Regions from separate parts of the Paenibacillus durus genome, predicted to be linked through region 1. Evidence: riboswitches for the same ligand, from Rfam matches in the RefSeq annotation. Region 1 holds a riboswitch; each other region holds the start of a gene.
What was found. Region 1 has a riboswitch for thiamine pyrophosphate ahead of thiC (phosphomethylpyrimidine synthase ThiC). Riboswitches for the same ligand answer to the same signal wherever they lie in the genome.
Positions count from the first base shown of each region.

Region 1 (3,624 bases):
GGTTCCCGCGCCGGAATATATGCCGAGTCCCGTTAGATACAGATGAACAACGTCATCATTATGTAGACTTTTTAAATCAACCGTATACCCTTCCATCAGCGAAAGACCACCGGCGGGACCCGGAACGCTGACAATCGGAACACCGGCTTCAGCCAGCGTATCCACATCGCGGTAAATCGAACGGACGGAGGTTTCCAGCGCTTCCGCCAGCTCTTTTGCTTTCAGCTTACCCCTTGATTCCAGCAGCAATAATATCGCAACCAGCCGATGGAGCCTCATCACGCCCCTCCTTTTATCAGCGGACAGAATATTTCACAAATAATCTCAAATCGTTGCCATTCTGCTGTCAACAATACAAGTATATCATAGAGTCAGAACAATTGAAGGAGTTGGAATTTATGAATGTAGCCGTTCTCGGAACAGGATTTGGAGCATATCATGCCAGCCTGCTGAAGTCGATGAATTTGTGTGAACGATTGGTCGTGTTCGGCAGGAACCCTGACAAGCTGGAGCAACTGGAGAAGGAGCTAAATGTAGAGATTGCCCGGGATATCGGCGAAATTTTGCGCGATCCGGACATTGATGTCATCGATTTATGCCTGCCTTCCTCTCTTCACTGCGAGATTGCGGTCAAGGCGCTTGAGCATGGAAAGCATGTGTTCTGCGAAACGCCCGTGTGCTGCTCTATGGAAGAGGCTGCGGCCATGCTGATTGCTGAAAGGCGCTGCGGCTCAAGAGTCCTCGTTAACCGTTTTATCCATTTTGACCCGGCTTACGCCTATTTACGCGAATCCTGCCTAAAGGGTACATACGGCAAGCTGCTGTCCCTCACCTTGAAAAGGGAAACGCCGCCGATCTGGGGCGACCTCGGTTTGGAGTCCCTCCCCGTCAATCTCATGATTCATGAGCTGGATTTTATTAGCGGAATTATGGATTGTCCTGAGTTAGTATCCGCCTGGGGAGCGGAATATGAGGACAAACGGCAGTCGCTGGTTCGGGCGTTCTTCCGGGAGGGAAGCACTTTTGCTGAGGTCATTTCTTCCTCGGGAATGCCTGATGAGTATCCGTTTACTGCCTTTTATGAAGCGTATTTCGAATCCGCCAAGCTGGTCTTTCACGAGAGTGACCGGAACGGCCGCTCCGAACCTCTGTTGATCGAGTACAGCGCCTCCGGAGAGCAGCGCCTTGTGCTGGAAGAGGCCAACCCTTACGCCAAAAGCCTGGAACACGCGCTGCAATGTTTCGGGCAGAAGAGCGATTCGCTCCTTTCTTTGGAGGGAGCCGCCAAGTCAATGGAGAGCGCGCTTAAAATTCGGCGACAAATAAAGCAAAAGTAGCTTGTGCTTTTCCAGGGATTAGTATATTCTGTTATAGACAACTTCATAGACACGGGAGCTCGGAAACAGCCGGGCTGAGAGGATGGCCATATGCCATCGACCGTAATACCTGATCTGGGTAATGCCAGCGGAGGAATCGTCACAGGCTTTGTATGTTCAAAGACCGCTTCTTTCGGATGCGGTCTTTTTTGCGTACCTGGCCTCCTCTGGCGCTTCATAATGAATTAGAGGAGGAAATGAAATGACAAGTCAAAGTCAAAAAGTGTACGTTAAGGGTTCTCGGGAGGATATTCGGGTGCCGATGCGCGAGATTACGCTGAGCGATACTGACGGGGTTGACGGCGCAACTCCTAATCCCCCTGTGAGGGTATATGACGCTAGCGGCCCTTATTCCGATACGCAGATGTGTACGGATATCCGAAAAGGACTCCTCCCGCTCCGTCATAGCTGGATATTGGAACGCGGCGATACCGAGGAATACGAGGGCCGGGATGTAAAGCCGGAAGATAACGGGCTGCGGAATTTGGAGCAGGACCCTAACGCGGAAATCTTTCCGGGACTCAAGCGGCGGCCACTGCGCGCCAAGAGCGGAGCCAATGTTACGCAAATGTACTATGCCCGTAAAGGGATCATCACGCCGGAAATGGAGTTCATCGCCATCCGCGAAAATGTCGATCCGGCGTTTGTACGGGACGAAGTCGCCAGCGGCAGAGCCATTATTCCTTGTAATATCAATCATCCGGAAAGCGAGCCGATGATCATCGGCCGGAACTTTCTTGTAAAAATTAACGCCAATATCGGAAACTCTGCGGTCTCCTCCTCAATCGATGAAGAAGTCGAGAAAATGCGCTGGGCTACCCATTGGGGCTCGGATACGATTATGGATCTTTCGACAGGCCGCCATATTCATACGACCCGGGAATGGATTATCCGCAACTCCCCGGTGCCTGTCGGCACGGTGCCGCTGTACCAGGCGCTGGAAAAGGTCGGCGGTAAGGCGCATGAGCTGAGCTGGGAAATTTACCGCGATACGCTGATTGAGCAGGCGGAACAGGGCGTCGACTACTTCACGATCCATGCGGGCGTACTGCTGCGTTATGTCCCATTGACCGCAAAACGGGTAACAGGCATTGTGTCCCGGGGCGGCTCGATCATGGCGGCCTGGTGCCTCGCCCATCATCAAGAGAACTTCCTGTATACCCATTTTGAGGAAATCTGCGAAATCATGAAGGCTTACGACATCGCGTTCTCTCTAGGAGACGGCCTGCGGCCGGGTTCCATCGCCGATGCCAATGACGAAGCGCAGTTCGCTGAGCTGGACACCCTTGGCGAGCTGACCGAAATTGCCTGGAAGCATGATGTGCAGGTCATGATTGAAGGACCGGGCCATGTCCCGATGCACAAGATTAAGGAAAATGTCGACCGCCAGATGGAAGTGTGCAAAGAGGCTCCATTTTACACGCTGGGGCCGCTCACGACGGATATTGCGCCGGGCTACGACCATATTACTTCCGCCATCGGCGCGGCGATGATCGGCTGGTTCGGCACCGCCATGCTCTGCTACGTGACGCCCAAAGAGCATCTGGGCCTCCCGAACAAGGACGATGTCCGCGAAGGCGTCATCGCCTATAAGATCGCGGCGCACGCGGCCGACCTGGCCAAAGGGCATCCCGGAGCCCAGGAGCGGGACGACGCGCTGTCCAAAGCCCGTTTCGAATTCCGCTGGAAGGACCAGTTCCAGCTGTCGCTCGACCCCGAGCGGGCGATCGAATATCACGACGAGACTTTGCCAGCAGAGGGCGCCAAGACGGCGCATTTCTGCTCCATGTGCGGACCGAAATTTTGCAGCATGAGAATTACTCAGGACATTCGGGAGTACGCCAAGCAGCATAATCTGGAGGACAGCGAAGCGATTGAGCGGGGAATGAAAGAGAAATCGCAGCAGTTTGCAGAGGCGGAGCATGGTTTGTATCTGTAATATGTGAGTGAACATTCCAGCTAGATGAGCGTTAACTCCCGAAAATAAGTTGAGTGACTAATCCATTTAGTGCATGAAGCGGCAGTCTAAGCAAAAATTTTAGACTGCCGCGTTTATTGAGCTAGCCTTTGACCCGAGATGATTTGATCTCTAGTGTCCCGTTAGAGCTTAAGCAGTAATACATTACCCGACTTCGTAAAGCCTTACTTTACTTTGTTCCTTGCCTGAATCCCACTGTGTACCATTCCATGTGGCAAAGCAGGCTCTGCCTTGTTCATTCACTAGAACTTTAAAAATCTGTCCCTTAAG
Region 1 covers NZ_CP009288.1:3,483,897-3,487,520, forward strand. The annotation lists gene PDUR_RS14745 (helix-turn-helix transcriptional regulator) at 1-279, opposite strand, end outside; gene PDUR_RS14750 (Gfo/Idh/MocA family protein) at 399-1,337, shown strand; TPP riboswitch at 1,379-1,492, shown strand; gene thiC (phosphomethylpyrimidine synthase ThiC) at 1,579-3,315, shown strand; gene PDUR_RS14760 (hypothetical protein) at 3,499-3,624, opposite strand, start outside.

Region 2 (3,624 bases), 560 kb from region 1:
GCCTTGACCATCGTCTTAACCATCGCCTCATACAGCGGAATGGAGGAATAACCCACCGATTTACCGGCCAAATCCTTAGGGGTATGTACGGAACTGTTCGCAGGCACCATCAGGTGAGTCAATGGATGACGGACAATGGAGGCCAGCGCTTTCACGGGGATTTTCTCCCCCCGGGCCATCAGCACCTGCGGCTGGTAGCTTAGCGCCAGATCGACCTTGCCTGCGGCGACGAGCTTCAGCGCATCATTTGTGTCCGCCGGCATCTGGATTTCCACATCAATTCCCTGTTTGGCGAAAAAGCCCTTTTCCTGAGCGGTGTACAAAAAAGAATGCACGGCGTTCGGGTACCAGTCGAGCATAAGCGTCAGCTTGTGCGCGGGCTCCGCCGGACTTGCCGCTTGAGAAGCGGTAGGCGAAGGAGAGGCAGGAGCCTTGGAGTCGCCGGATGGCGCAGAGCCGCCGCAAGCGGCGGTTACCAGAAGAAGCGAGATAGCAGGCAGGACCATTATAGCTTTAATACGGGTAAAAAAATTCATCAATAAGAACCTCTTTTCTTAAGAATCTGATGCTCCAGCAGCCGGACGGCCAGGAACAGTACTACACCGAGACCCGACAGGAGAGCGATCGCGGCGAACATCTCGGCGCTGTGCAAGCTTCCCGCCATCCGGCGGCTGTAATAACCTAGTCCGCGCGTTCCCCCAAGCCATTCTCCGATGGTTGCGCCGATCACGCAGTACACCACCGACAGCTTAAGCCCCGAGAAAAAGGAGGGGAGCGCAAGCGGAATGCCGATCTTGACCAGCAGCTGCCTGCGGCTTGCGCCCATGGTCAGCAGCAGCTCCTTGTAGGCGCCGCCGCTTTTGGCGAGTCCGTCGTAGACGCCGACAACGACCGGAAAGAACGCGGTCAGAAAGACGACGGCGACCTTGCTCCACAGCGAATAACCGAACCACATAATAAAAATGGGGGAGAGCGCAATCAGCGGAATCGTCTGGCTGATGATGATAAAGGGATAGAGCGCTTTTTCCAGCGCCTTGGACAGGTGCATGCCGATCCCGAGCAAAATGCCGCCAACCAGCGACATCAGGCAGCCGACCACTACTTCTTCTAAGGTGGTTGGCAGATGCGTACCCAACAGCAGTCCGGTGTTCTGTACCAATGCGGTCCAGATCGAGGAGGGCGCAGGGAGGATAAAGGACGGAACATATCCTGAGCGGACGGCCGCTTCCCACACAGCGAGAATTAGCAGCAGCAGGAGAAGGAAGGCTCCGTAGCGGCGTGATCCTTCCTTAAACGGTGCGCGTTTCATACAGCCTCCGCTCCAACTCGGCCCGTAAAGAGACAAAGCCAGGCTCGTAATTCATTTCCAGCCGCCGGGGTCTTGGCAGTCCCACGTTCAGCTCATGAAGGGGGCCGGAGCTGCTAGGCGGCATCAGAAAGATGCGGTCACTGAGCAGAATGGCCTCCTCCAGATCATGCGTGATGAACATAACCGTTCGCCCAAGCTCTCCCCACAGCTCCAGCAGCCAGCGGTGCATGTCCCGCTTCGTCATGGCGTCAAGCGCGCCGAACGGCTCATCAAGCAGCATCAGCTTACCGCCGGTCATAAGTGTCCGGAGAAAAGCGGCCCGCTGCCGCATCCCGCCGGACAGCTCATGCGGATAGGCAAGCTCATAACCGGCGAGTCCGAAACGCTCCAGCATGTCTAGGACCGAGGCCGCTGCGCCCTTGCCCGCCCGGCCCTTGATCTCCAGCGGCAGCAGACAGTTGTCCAGCACAGTACGCCAAGGCATCAGCAGGTCCTGCTGAGGCATGTAGGCGATTTGGCCGAGCCGGTTCTCACCGCTGGCGCAGCCTTGCAGCGTGATTTCTCCCTGCGCCTTGGCAAGCAGTCCGGCTATCGCTTTGAACAGCGTGCTTTTGCCGCAGCCGCTGGCACCGATAATGCTGACGAATTCACCCTGGCGGATCGTTAACGAAAGATCGGAAAATACCGGCTTCTGCTGCGGAAACGAAAAAGTAAGCCGGCGGAGAGATAAAAGCTCTTCGATAGTCGGTCAACCCTCCTTAACATGAATAAAGACCCGTCCATTTCAGTCAGAGAAATGAACGAGCCTCCAAGATATCTGCCGTACAAGCGCTAAACCTTGCGCGGCGTAGATAGGTAAGCTTTAGGTTCCACTTCCCTCCGCTGGTATAATCCAGATCAGGTTCCAAGGGTCCGAAGCTCGCGGCTTCGTCTCAGTCGGACGACTCCCCTAGTGAAATTGCGGTCTTTATTCGGTTATAAGCTTATTTACTATACCATATACCTAGCCGATCCCTCAATGTACCATTTGGGTCTCACGGACTCGAAACCGGCATGATCCTCCATCACGCGATGGATTCTGGCCATCATATCGTCCATTTCTTCAGGTACGAATTTAATGCTCCATACAACGGATGATATAAGGCCCATCGCTGTATAGAGGGAATATAGCTGCCAGAACGACTCATCCGGCTCCTGTCCCTGATGATATCCTTTAATCTGGCCTATGCAGAAAGGCACACTGACCTCCGAACTGAAAAAGCCGGCTTTGATGAATTCATGCACAGGGTCACCAAAATCCAGCCGGTTGAAATCGATAACGCCCGCCAGCCGATGATCTTGAACAATAAGATTTCCCGTATGGAAGTCGTCATGCTGAAGCAGATTCGGTGACTCCTTCATCAGCGGAAGGCAGCCCTCGATGAATTCCATCACTTTGGAGTCGCCGTGGATATGTACCCCGAGTCTATCGTATTCCTCCATATATCGCCGATGCTTTGCCGTTTTTCGCTCGGCCCACGAGGACATTCCGGGCGGCGCCTTGCATTGATGAATGGTTCTCAGTTCGTTACCCGCTTCGTATCCGATGCGATATTGCTCTTCAGGAGAGTAAAGCGGCAGTTGATCCGCTGCATCTTCGCCTTCTATATATGTAAGAACGTAATAACCAAGCCCGGTGTCAGGCAGTAACCCGATTTCCAGCGGCCTTGAGCATTTGACGCCGTAGGCTTCCATCTTTTTCAGCGCATCGAATTCGGCCAGCTTGTTCCTATATAGTCCGTCATCGAAGATCCTCAGCAGATAGCTGCTCCCGTTCTGCGTCACCCGGTATTTATGGTCGCCGGAATAGCCATTATTAATCGGCTCGATGCTTGCTTCTGCGTGCAGGAAGGGGACGCTGCGAAGTGTTTTTTCCGTAACACTGTTATCCATCGTATCGGCCTCCTTCGATCGCGCCATTATTTTGACCAATGATCGGGCTTGCGTAATGAAGGCGGCAGCTTGGTATTCCTATCGCCTTTAGCTGAATTAACTTGTGCTTGCGTAAGAAAAATGCTCCCTCTGAGATCAGCGCCGCTAAGGTCGGCATCTCTAAAGTCGGCGCCGATCAGATCAGTTACTCTCATGTCGGAATCTCTCAGGTCGGATGCAATAAGCAAAGCGCCTCGCAAGTTAGCTCCTCTAAGGTCGGCTCCTCTTAGATTTGCGCCTATGAGGTCACTGCCCCTGCGGATTTTGTTCTGTAATTTTTGATTGTTATTATGCTTCGGCGCAGCTTTTGCCCGTACCCGTTCACTTGCTTGCAGAAGCAGGTC
Region 2 covers NZ_CP009288.1:2,927,964-2,931,587, forward strand. The annotation lists gene PDUR_RS12530 (ABC transporter substrate-binding protein) at 1-536, opposite strand, end outside; gene PDUR_RS12535 (ABC transporter permease) at 536-1,309, opposite strand; gene PDUR_RS12540 (ABC transporter ATP-binding protein) at 1,290-2,051, opposite strand; TPP riboswitch at 2,167-2,270, opposite strand; gene PDUR_RS12545 (aminoglycoside phosphotransferase family protein) at 2,300-3,241, opposite strand; gene PDUR_RS12550 (pentapeptide repeat-containing protein) at 3,268-3,624, opposite strand, start outside.
Region 2: it holds a riboswitch for thiamine pyrophosphate, as region 1 does, so the genes downstream of both, PDUR_RS12540 (ABC transporter ATP-binding protein) here and thiC (phosphomethylpyrimidine synthase ThiC) in region 1, are expected to answer to the same signal.

Region 3 (3,624 bases), 2.9 Mb from region 1:
TACGAACTCCTGCCGCTTCACCGTCAGCGACACCTGCTCCAGCACCGGAATGCTCAGCCCGCGCCGGGAGAATGATTTGAAGATGCCGGAGACCTCCAGTGCGGGTGCATCGCGGTCCGGCTCCGGTGATGGCGCGCCGGAAACAGGGGGGTGTCCGCCTCCAGGGGACGGCCCTTCCTCCAAGTCTCCCTCTGAAGACGAAAAGATCTTACGCGTCAACTTCAGCAGCCTCCTTCTATAACTCTTTTTCATACAGCTTGTCTATACACGTTCTGTGCGACCGTTTCTATGCGTCCCGCCGCGGCTTCCAGCGGACCAGCCATTTCTCCAGCAGGACAACGGCGGCGAATAGCAAGAGGCTCAGCAGCACGCTTAGAATAATGGCGACGAACATCCGGTCTGTACGGTACGCCGATTTCTGTATCTGCATATAGTAGCCAAGCCCGTTGTTTCCGCCGATCAGCTCCGCCACCACGGCGCCCGTTACAGCGTAGGCGGCGGATATTTTAATGCCGGAGAACAGGGAGGGCAGCGCATGGGGCAGCTCCAGCTTGGTGAAGATTTGCCGCCTCGTGGCGCCCGCCATCTTCATGAATTGAAGCATCATGCGGTCGGTCTGGGCCAGCCCGCCCATGCCCGCGACGGCCACGGGGAAGAAGCACACGAGAACAATGAGAATAATCTTCGGCAGCTGGCCGAAGCCGAACCAGATCACCAGCAGCGGACCCAGCGCGATAACCGGCACGTTCTGGCTTAAGATCAGCAGCGGGTAGAGCGCGCGCGCCGTCCAGGGCACAATATGCAGAAGTACGGCGCAGATCAGGCCCGCAGCCACGCCGAGCGGAAAGCCGATCATCGTCAGCCGCAGCGTCGCCAGCGTATGCCCTTTAAGGGATGAGGCGCTGGCAATGCCTTCCCGCCAAATGTCCGTGGGAGCGGGCAGCATCCATTTTTCCACATGGAACCAGGAGACCGACACCTGCCACAGCGCCAAAAACAAGATGACCGCCACAAGGGGCGGCCAGATTTGTCTCCACCTGGAACTCACGGGCGGTATTTCTCCGTCAGCTTGTCCATGCTGATTCCGCCCGGGTTATGGGCGATCTTGACTTGCGAGATGACGCTCGGGCAGCCCGCTTCGATCAGCGCCTCCTGCATCTCCCGGACAATTTCGAGCAGGTCGGCGAGTTCGCCCTCCATCGTCGTCTCCAGCGCATTGACCTGATGCTTCACGCCGGAGCGCTGAATGACCTCAATCGCCTTGTCCACATAAGGAATTACATCTTCGCCTCCCGGCGTTTTCGGAATCACCTGAATGCTCAGCAGCGTACTTGCCATTCCCTATCATCCTTTCATGTCATTAATTGTGAACCCCGTGAATCAAGATTTTAATTCTATTAAACTTACTGCCCGTCCGGCAAAAACTCATTCGTGAACGCCTTATCGGCCGCAAGCGGCTTGTCCAGCAGCTTCAGTCCGTACATCCAGTCGGCGTAATTTTTCCATACTTCGGTCTTCTGCTCGCCCCACCGTGCGGCGTCGTCCTTGTATTTCGGGCTGAGCCATTCCTGGCTGGCCTGAACGAGCTTCGCGTCAAGATCGGGAACCGCCTTGATCAGAATATCCGCAGCCTCTTTCGGATGGTCGATCGCATATTGATAACCCTTGGACGTCGCCTTCAAAAAGGCTTTGACCACCTCTGGATTCTCGGCGATTTCCTTCTCGCTCGTCGTCAGCACCGGCGTATAGTAATCGAGCTGCGGCGCGTAATCCTTCAAATAGAGCATATCCAGTGGCTCGCCGCGCAGCTTCGCTTCAATACCGGTCCAGGCGTAGAAAATCCAGGCAAAGTCAATGTCACGCTTAACGGCCGTAAAATAATCGGCTTCCCCGATCGTCACCTGCTTGACCTTCTTCACGTCGCCGCCGACCGGGTCCATAATGGCCTTCATGGAAGCTTCTTCGACCGGTGATCCCCAGCCGCCGTATGTTTTGCCTTCAAAATCCTTCGGCGACTTGATGCCCCGGTCAACCGGAGCCGCGAAGCCGGACGTGTTATGCTGGATAATCGCCGCGATGGATACGAGCGGAACACCCTGAATGCGCGCCATCGTCAGAGAGTCCTGTGCACCGACGCCAAAGGCGGCTTCTCCCGAAGTGACCATCGTATCCGCGCCCGCCGCTCCCGGCTGCACAATATCGACGTCAAGGCCCTCCTCCGAATAGTAGCCGAGCTCTTTGGCGACATACAGTCCGGTGTGATTCGTGTTCGGCGTCCAGTCGAGCGCGACCTTTACCGGCGTCGCCGCTTTGGGCGAGCTTTCGGCGGAAGCGGAAGCCCCCGGCGATGCGGAAGCAGGGGTTCCCTGAGCGCCGCCGGCATTTCCTCCCGAATTATTGCCGCCGCATCCCGCCGCCGTCAGTATGAACAGGCAGGTCAGGGACAGTGTTAACCATTTTTTTACTCCCATTATATCGTCTCTCCTTTGTCTTGCCGCCCCGAAGCCCGATGCCGGAAACGGCAGGTGTTCCCGTCTTCATTAAAGCTTACCCGCAAATCACGAAGCCGCTTGGCGGACCACGGGAGTTTGCGCAAATCTGAAAAAGCCAAAAAAGCGCCCCTGAACATTCGGGACGCGGCGGAGTGCATGACGGCGGCAGTCCTTCAGGACCACGCGCTTAAGGCTTTCCTACGCTGGCATTATCCAGATCAGGTATAAGGGTCAGTATCTTGCGGGATACACTCTCAGCCGGCCGTAATTCCAGCACCCCAAGGTTTATGAAGTTTCGGGTATTCTTTGCTGTTTACGCTGTAATTATAGACGCAAGGCTCTGAAGTTGTCCAGTGCCCCGGCCCATCCTGAAGCCGTCATTTATAATACCGTTGTCCATGCAGCAGGGAACAGTGAATGGCAGAAGCATCGGTGCGAAGGATTAGAGAAAAGCGCAGCTTTTGCCGGGAAATAATCTGGGAAATTAAAAAATCGGGATTTGGAAAAAAATTACGCGAAATGTGGCGGTTATTTGGGGTGAATTTCCGTCTTTTCCAGAAAAACATGCTATAATGACCTCAGGTTGCTGCATTTTTGTAGGCCCAAAGGAGGGTGTTCATGAACTGTATTCATTGTTCCCCTATTGAACCCATTGAAGACAAGGGAATCCTAAAAATTCGGCGCGCATCTCCCTCACTTGCATCCGCTGTTCAAGCGTCCGGTTTTAAAATTAAATCTTATCAGGAAGAAGTATGCGAGATTTCTTACAGCACCCGGGAACAGCTGCTGAATGTGATGAAACTGATCGAATCCGCGAAGGAAGCGGCGCTTCTGACCATATCCATAATCGGAACAGAACCTCCAAGCGAGTTGGAACGGTGGATGTCGCTCTCCCAGCTTCAGGTCCGCTTTAGCAATCATTCACTCATCGATATTATCGCCAATAAAGAATTTTGCAGTTATTTGCAGCCGATTGTCGATTCTTCCGAGCGGATTGTCGGCTTTGAGTTTTTGCTGCGGCCGCTGCCGCAAGGTACTCCGTTTCAGCCGCATATCCTTTTTGAGGTGGCAAGAGAAAGCGGATTTCATTCCTTTCTGGACCGGGCCGCGCGCATTTCCGCCATTGAAGCCA
Region 3 covers NZ_CP009288.1:390,706-394,329, forward strand. The annotation lists gene PDUR_RS01835 (ABC transporter ATP-binding protein) at 1-99, opposite strand, end outside; gene PDUR_RS01840 (ABC transporter permease) at 287-1,048, opposite strand; gene PDUR_RS01845 (thiamine-binding protein) at 1,045-1,338, opposite strand; gene PDUR_RS01850 (ABC transporter substrate-binding protein) at 1,404-2,471, opposite strand; TPP riboswitch at 2,671-2,783, opposite strand; gene PDUR_RS28470 (hypothetical protein) at 2,910-3,065, shown strand; gene PDUR_RS01855 (EAL domain-containing protein) at 3,111-3,624, shown strand, end outside.
Region 3: it holds a riboswitch for thiamine pyrophosphate, as region 1 does, so the genes downstream of both, PDUR_RS01850 (ABC transporter substrate-binding protein) here and thiC (phosphomethylpyrimidine synthase ThiC) in region 1, are expected to answer to the same signal.

Region 4 (3,624 bases), 1.4 Mb from region 1:
AATAACGGTGATACAGCGACCGGGCTTCGGCGGGATCACCCGTTCCGTGAACGAGCACCCTGCCATCGGGAAAGATCGCCATACGGTGCTGCTCCAGTGTCAAAGACAGCATAAAGGGATTCCGCTCCGCCCGGCCATAGGCGGACAGCCGCCGCTCCCACTCCTCCAGATCAAGTCTCATCTGGCTTGGCGGGCGAATCTGCACCGTATCCCGCCCGCAGAGTACGGCCGTTCTGGAATGACTGCCCGGCGATAAATAAGGATAAGTGCGTTTAGCGCCGCAGGACGGGCAGTCGGCGCGCTTCAGCTTGGACGTATCTACCGACGAGTAACGGTTCGTCCATAGATCGAAAGAGACCAGTGTCCCGCGCAGCGCGCTAACGTTCCCTGACAGCCACTTCAGCGCTTCGGCCGTCTGGTAGGCAGCCGTCATCTGCACGGCGGGACCGATTATCCCCACCGTGTCGCAGGTATCCCCTCCGGCTGGGACACTGTCCAGCAGACAGTGAAGACAGGCGCTCTGCCCCGGAACAATCGTCATTGAAATGCCGTAGCTGCCGGTGCAGGCGCCATAGATCCAGGGGATACCGTCTCGCGAGGCAATATCATTTACGATCATCCGCACCTCGAAATTGTCCGCCGCATCAAGAATTAGGTCGATCCCTCGGGTATAGAGGCCGATCTCCTCCGCAGTAATATCCGCAACGATGCCTTCAACTTCCACAGAGGAGTTAACGCTGCGAAGCCTGCGGGCGGCAGCTACCGCTTTGGGAATCCGCTCAGCCGCATCCTGCTCGCTGAACAAATTTTGACGCTGCAGGTTGCTCCACTCCACATAATCCCGGTCGACGATGGTCACCTTGCCCACACCCGAGCGCACCATCGTCTCCGCGCATGCGGAGCCAAGCGCCCCAGCGCCAATAATCAGAACCTTCGCCTGCGCCAGCTTTTTCTGGCCCTCGGCTCCAATCCCGTAAAACCGTTCCTGCCTGCTGTATCTGTCCTCTCCGGCGAAATTCACCGGCCTCAGCCTCCTCCCACAAAATGCACCAGCTCGATGCGGTCCCTGTCGGCAAGGGGGACCGTTCCGAAATCATCCCTGCCCACGATCATGCCGTTCAGTTCAACAATCATCTTCCGTTCCTTCCATTCGGGGCGGCTCAGCAGATCCGCAAGCGTAGCGCAAGCCTCGTCCAGCTCGGTCTCGTTCCCGTTGATATAGAGTTTCATTGCCCTCACCTCCTTTCATATCCGGCTTCTTGAGCGGCAGCCCGGACGGCAGCACGGTAAGACTTTGCGGCCGCCACAGGATCGGACGCGCCGCAGATGCCCGAGAGTACGGCAATGCCCGCCGCGCCGCATGAAATCACCTGTCCTGCATTGCCCGGTTCAATGCCGCCAATCGCAATGACCGGAACCCGGCAGGCACGCACGGTTTCCGCAAGCCTGTCCAGTCCCCTCCCCGGGAGACCCGGCTTGCTGGCCGAGGCGTATATATGCCCGAAGAGGCAGTAATCCGCCCCTTCGTCTGCGGCAGCAGCTGCTTCATCCGGGGAATGGACGGAACGGCCAATGCGCAGGCTCTGAGACAGCTTGCGGGCCGCAGCGGCCCGGAGGCTGTGCCCCGCAAGCTGAACGCCTCCGGCGCCAGAGGCCAGCGCAACGTCCAACCGATCGTTTACGACGATTTGTTCAGGGCGTATCCCAAGGCTGCGCATCTTCTCGACCGCTGCGTACAATTCTTCCGCTGTGCGCGTTTTTTCCCGCAAATGAATATAGTCTACAAAGGGACCTACGGCCGCAGCGATAAAGATAAAGCTGTCCATTAACGTCCCGCCGCCGGATATGAGATGAATTTCGGGGTCCTTTGACTTTGGCGGACACATAGCCCTATTCGCCTCCTGTGTTTATTTGTCATAAGCAGCACAAAAAACCGCCCTCCCGAAGGAAGGCGGCCGGAAACTGCAAATGGGATCGAGCCTTGACAGGCCCGGATGCAGATATTCACTCTCCACTTCCCTACGCTGGTATAAACCAGATCAGGTTCAAAGGGTCCGAACCTTGCGTTCGTCTCAGCCTTGCGGCACCCCTAGTGTTCACGCTATGCAACTATTGATCTTTCACAGCGTATCATAAATTTCCTTTTCATACCACCTTTTCATGAAAAAGCCCCAATCCGCGTGATTTGGATCGGGGCTTGCATATTCAGCAGAAATCCTCTGGGATACGTTAAGAGTCGTCAACCGTTAACGATTTCGCCGCCATTCACATGAATAACCTGTCCGGTTACATACGATGAATCATCGGAAGCCAGATAGACAAAAGCCGGAGCCAGTTCTTCAGGCTGTCCCGGCCGTTTCATTGGCTGTGTTCCGCCGAACTCACTGACCTTCTTCTCGTCGAAGGTGGACGGAATGAGCGGCGTCCAGATCGGACCCGGCGCGACCGCGTTGACACGGATGCCTTTATCCACCAAATTCATGGCGAGTGAACGCGAAAAGCTGAGGATCGCCCCTTTGGTGGACGAGTAGTCCAGCAGTTGAGGATTTCCTCTGTAAGCCGTAATCGACGTCGTGTTGACGATCGTCGAGCCATGTTTCAAGTAGGGCATAGCCGCTTTTGTCAAATAGAACATCGAGAAAATATTAGTGCGGAACGTCCGCTCCAGCTGCTCGGAGCTGATATCCTCGATTCTTTCTTGCGGATGCTGCTCCGCCGCATTGTTAATAAGAATATCCAGCTTGCCCAGCCCTTCCACTGTTTTGTTGATAAGATCCTGGCAGAAGACTTCGACGCCGATATCGCCGGAGACGAGAACACATTTGCGTCCTTCCTGTTCGACCTGGCGCTTCGTCTCCTCTGCATCGGAGTGCTCATTGAGATAGGAAATGACTACATCGGCCCCCTCCTTGGCAAAAGCAACAGCTACCGCGCGGCCGATGCCGCTGTCTCCGCCTGTGATCAGCGCCGCTTTACCGAGAAGCTTACCCGCCGCTTTGTATCCCGCCGGTTCGTATTTAGGCCGGGGCGTCATCTCCGATTCCAGACCGGGCCTACGATCCTGATGCTGCGGCGGCAATGTCTTTTGGGCTTGCTGATTACTCTCAGACATATTTCATTCTCCTTTCGAAAAGTTGTAAAATATAGACTTTCCTTAGGATGTCTTTGGGATGTGCAATTATTCGTTCCTGCTCACAATAACCAAACACCCGCCTCCAAATGGAGACGGGCGACGTGGGCCGGGCTTTAGCTAATTTTCAAATAATCTCATCAAAAACCATAAAGAAAACCATAACCAGCAAGCACACCGCGAGCAGCGCGCTTAACGTGCGGATTTTGCCGGTTTCGCGGGAGACGTCTCGGCTCTGCTTTATGCCTGAGGCCGCAAGCCGCAGTGGCTTGCTCATAATGCCGCCCAAAGCGAACATGGCGAGCAGCAGCAGTGTAACTATAATCATCCACGGGACCGAGTACTCGCCTTTGGTCATCATGTAGCCGCCGGTAAGCAGTTGAATGACCAAGCCATATTGGGCAACGCGATTAAACGCGCCGATTGCGCTCAGCGAACCCTCCTTGGCTGCGGAAGAAAGCTTCTCTGTCCGGCCTAGAATGAAAGGCAGCACC
Region 4 covers NZ_CP009288.1:2,104,665-2,108,288, reverse strand. The annotation lists gene PDUR_RS09450 (ThiF family adenylyltransferase) at 1-1,021, opposite strand, end outside; gene thiS (sulfur carrier protein ThiS) at 1,027-1,230, opposite strand; gene PDUR_RS09440 (thiamine phosphate synthase) at 1,236-1,886, opposite strand; TPP riboswitch at 2,000-2,101, opposite strand; gene PDUR_RS09435 (SDR family oxidoreductase) at 2,240-3,112, opposite strand; gene PDUR_RS09430 (hypothetical protein) at 3,258-3,624, opposite strand, start outside.
Region 4: it holds a riboswitch for thiamine pyrophosphate, as region 1 does, so the genes downstream of both, PDUR_RS09440 (thiamine phosphate synthase) here and thiC (phosphomethylpyrimidine synthase ThiC) in region 1, are expected to answer to the same signal.